Regions from separate parts of the Desulfosporosinus acidiphilus SJ4 genome, predicted to be linked through region 1. Evidence: riboswitches for the same ligand, from Rfam matches in the RefSeq annotation. Region 1 holds a riboswitch; the other holds the start of a gene.
The links. Region 1 has a riboswitch for cyclic di-GMP ahead of DESACI_RS04060 (ATP-binding protein). Riboswitches for the same ligand answer to the same signal wherever they lie in the genome.
Positions count from the first base shown of each region.

Region 2: linked by a shared signal. The riboswitch ahead of DESACI_RS08115 (methyl-accepting chemotaxis protein) and the one ahead of DESACI_RS04060 (ATP-binding protein) in region 1 are both predicted to bind cyclic di-GMP.

Region 1 is NC_018068.1:878,492-880,695, forward strand. It holds gene DESACI_RS04055 (pyridoxamine 5'-phosphate oxidase family protein) at 1-271, shown strand, start outside; cyclic di-GMP riboswitch class II at 617-701, shown strand; gene DESACI_RS04060 (ATP-binding protein) at 987-2,018, shown strand.
Region 2 is NC_018068.1:1,763,228-1,765,431, forward strand. It holds gene DESACI_RS08110 (DMT family transporter) at 1-408, opposite strand, end outside; cyclic di-GMP riboswitch class I at 712-794, shown strand; gene DESACI_RS08115 (methyl-accepting chemotaxis protein) at 913-2,061, shown strand; gene DESACI_RS24495 (hypothetical protein) at 2,090-2,204, shown strand, end outside.

The DNA of each region.
Region 1 (2,204 bases):
TATATGCACAAACAATACAAAGAACGTATTTAAACAAATTGAAAAGAACACTAAAATCGAAATTGCTGCCTTAAACAAAGATGGCGGCTGGTTTCGCTTAGAAGCAAAGGCGATCGTTGATAAAAGACCGGAAGCAAAACAAGCTATGCTTGACCAGAATCCTTCACTTACAAAAATGTACAAAGTTGATGATGGAGTTTTTGAGGTGCTGTATTTTGAAGATGCAACGGCAACATTTATGACAACTGAGCCCAAAACCATTAAATTCTAAACTTAAAGGGATGTAATAGTGTTCCTGCTGTATGCAGGGGGACAAAAAGGTTCTTTGTTTATCCGATGTACTTTACATTTATCGTATATTAGACCTTTCACTATCCCTTTTACCATTACAATACCGTTATACTTTAATATTTAATAATGGAGTACGCTGCATTAAACTTTTTTTAATGCAGCGTATGCTTTTCTCTAAAATAAAGTATTAATATAAGTCGTATACTAATCAAACAAAACTTTTTCTTCCACTAGTTACATAATGTGACAAATTAGAACAGTATATCTATGTTATACTACACATAAAGAGTTTTAGAACAAAAATGTTTATTTTTTGCTAATTTAATACAAATTAGGAAGTTTAGAAACATGTATTATAATTTGGGCGCTTTATACATGTGGAACAAGTAGCGCAACCGGCCTGGTTTTATGAATAAACCAGGCTTTTCACTTGGGAAGATTATCTTCGTCCAGCCATAAGAAGAATCCTATAATATTGAGGGAGAAAAAGATGAAAGAAAGAAAATTTATAGTCCTAGGACTCCTAATTGGACTTATTCTTTTTTGCTTTGACAGATGGCTTGATTCTCATAATCATTCACTAAGAATTTCCTGGATACTCGTTATTTTGGGGGGGGGTAACGGGTAGTCTCTTAATAAAGATCAATAATGAGCAAAGAAAAAAAAGTGAAGCAATCAAAGAGGATCATCAACGGATGCTCGATTTGTTGAACAGTCTGCCGGGTATAGTCATTGTAGTGGAAGAAAATTATAAGGTTCGTTTCGCAAATCGCAATTATAACAGAGAATTTGGTGAGGATCACGTTGAGTTCTGTTACAATATGTTTGGAAGGACAACCCCTTGTGAGAACTGTAAGATAAATGAAGTGTTTGTTGAAGGACGGCCTATGGAAAATGAGGATACTTTCTATAACGGAGAAATTTACGAAGCCAAATATCAGCCATTTAGAGATATTGATGGAACAAGACTTGTCATAAAAACCCTTTACAATATTACAGAGCGAAAAAAGGGAGAGCAAGAACTGTCTCGCCTGCATCGAGAAATGGCACATCTAGAACGTCTGAATTTAGTGGCCCAAATGGCCGCAGGGATAACCCATGAAATTAGGAATCCGATTTCGGTGGTACGGGGATATCTCCAGTTTCTTGGGTCTAAACCGGAGTTTCAATTACAAGGTCAGATATTTGAGCTAATGATTAATGAACTTGATCGAGCCAATTCGATTATCTCGGATTACTTGGCAATATCAAGAAATTCCACGAAAGGGCTCCAATACTTTAATATCAACAAAATTTTAAGACATCTATATCCATTGCTTGAGGCAGACTCAGGTTCTCAGGATAAACAAATAGAATTTAATACCAGAGAAACCCCTAATACTATGCTCAATCCGGATGAAATCTCACAATTAGTGCTTAATTTATGTCGTAACAGCTTAGAGGCAATGAAAGCAGGGGGAACGCTAACTATTCAGACATATGTTGAGAACGAATTTGTGATCCTATGTATTGAGGATGAGGGCGGAGGTATCCCAACAGAACAATTGGACAGAATTGGTACACCTTTTTTTACGACAAAAGAGAACGGAACAGGATTAGGCCTGAGCATCTGTTACGATATCGCTTTTCGTCATAATGCTTCTATTGACTTTAAGAGCAGTCCCAGGGGAACAACTTTTTTTGTTCGTTTTCCGCTAGTCAAAGAAGTAACAAGTTTATCGCACTGATAATCATTAATCTGCCAACTAAGCAGATTGATTTTCCCATCGTGACTTACCACGATTAACGATTGCAAACCTGCAGTTTTAGGAAAATTGCTTAAGAACGAGTGAAGGTATAAACCGACGATCGTTCTTTTTTCGTACTGGCCACGGACTACCGAGGGGTTCTTAGGCAGTTTTTTTGCGAAGCTT
Region 2 (2,204 bases), 880 kb from region 1:
CAATACTCCGATGGTTGCCAAAATGACAGAGACCCATTTGCGAAAAGTAATTTTTTCTTTGAGTAAAAATCGAGCAAATACTACCATAAATGCTGGAGTTGCAGATGTAATCACGGCACCCATCTGCGCAGTTGATAGCTTTGTTCCTAGAAATTGAGTCCAGATCGATATAGCATAGCCGGTTAGGCCAATAGCCAGTATCAATGGAATGTCTCGCCTTCGTATATGCCAGGATTGATGCGTTAAGACAGACATCGCTGTAAGGACCACCAGGGCAATGACATAACGGAGCCAGACTAATTCTAAGGGTGATATAAAACTTAGCACGACTTTACTTATAACATACATGCCGCCCCAAATAGTTGCTGCTAAAGCTAGGTATAATGAGCCTAGTTTGTTATTTGACACAGTAGTTCCCTCCGTCTTTAAAATTGCATCGGTATTCCAGACGGAAGAGCATATCATCATCAATCCGTCAGGAAAGAAGTTCCGCCGGCACATCATTTTCAAATAGTGGTGTAAAATACATTATTAAGTCACCTCCATAGTGATTTAAATATGTTCGCGATTAGAAAAGGATTCTCCTCTAAGGAATTGAGATTATTGAATGCGAAAAGAACGTTGCCCTAAAGTATTACTATAAATTGAAATATTCCCTATATTTTTATTAATATCAACATTCGATTACATTCTTGTGCTATAATATACAATAAAAGACAAAGGCAAACTTGGTGAAAGCTAAGGACGCAAAGCCACGGGTCTTTCTATTAACGAAAGATAGCCGGGTTGCACAATAGTGTTTTGAATGTCTTTGTCGTCAAGAATATAAACCTTGGCGGCATTGCTTTTGCCTAGCGCTGAATAGCTTGAACCAAAACGCTGATTTGGTAACAAGAATAGGAGAGATATGAGATGATAGCTTTTGCAGGCGTTGAGGCATGTAAGATCATGGCTGAATTATTAGCCAATTTAATTCCCGGCGGCGCATTGTTTGGCGTTGTGGAACATGATACGTTTGTTTGGGTAAAAACATCGGACTCATTTTCCTTAGACATTTTTAAAGTTGGCAACAAGCTAAACGAGGATACCACGACAATGCAAGCAATACGAGAAAAAAAGGTTGTAACACAGAATGTTCCTCGTACTGTTTATGGCATGAGAGTTTTCATCGTCTCAATTCCTATCATCGAAGAGAACGGCAATATTTGGGGAGCTTTTTCTATCGCATTGCCTAAATTGCACCCAGTCGCTGCTGCTTTTGGAGATTTTGCCCCGATTTTATCAGAAATGTTCCCGGAAGGGGCTTTTATATACATGTCGGATTTGACAAAAATCGCTTACACCCAGGCCTCGCAGAAATTTGATATGCCGTCTATCACCGTAGGTTATGAACTAAAAGAAACGGATATTGCCTATCGGGCGCTTAAGACCAAAAAACCTATTATTGAAGAGATTGATGCCACGAAATATGGGCAACCGCTTACGATTGCTAATTTCCCACTGTATGATGATGAAAAGAAAAATCTCGTGGCTACCTTAGGAATTGTAACTCCGAAGAAAACAGCGGTTACCTTGCGTGAGGTGTCGCATAATCTTGAAAGCAGCTTGGAAGGCATCGCTGCAGCAATAGAGGAACTTTCGGCTTCTGCTTCGGAAATTCACTCCAATGAAGGAGCACTTAATGCGGATATTAAAGGAATAATTAATATATCGGAGGAGATTAACAAAGTATCGGCTTTTATTAAGAAGATTGCCGATGAAACACAAATGTTAGGTTTGAACGCTTCTATCGAAGCAGCTCGAGCGGGCGATGCAGGCAGGGGATTTGGCGTTGTTGCCGAAGAGATTAGAAAGCTTTCCGCTCAATCCAAGAGCACGGTTCCCAGAATCAAACAATTGACAGATACTATAAAACAGAACGTTGAAGAAGCAAGCCGTAAAAGTACGATGTCCCTGGATGCCAGTCAAGGACAAGCTGCCGCTTCTGAAGAAATTTCTGCAAGTATTGAAGAAATTACGTCCATGTCGATGGAATTAAATAAATTAGCGAGGTCTTTATAACATTGAACCCAGGGGCTTCGGTGGCGGAATGATAGTACATATAGATAACCTTGATGCAGAACTTGCCTTGGTTGAGCAAAAAATCTCCAAAATTGAACTTGTCCGGCAAGATATTCTTGACTTAAAGAAGCGGGCCCAGGCAC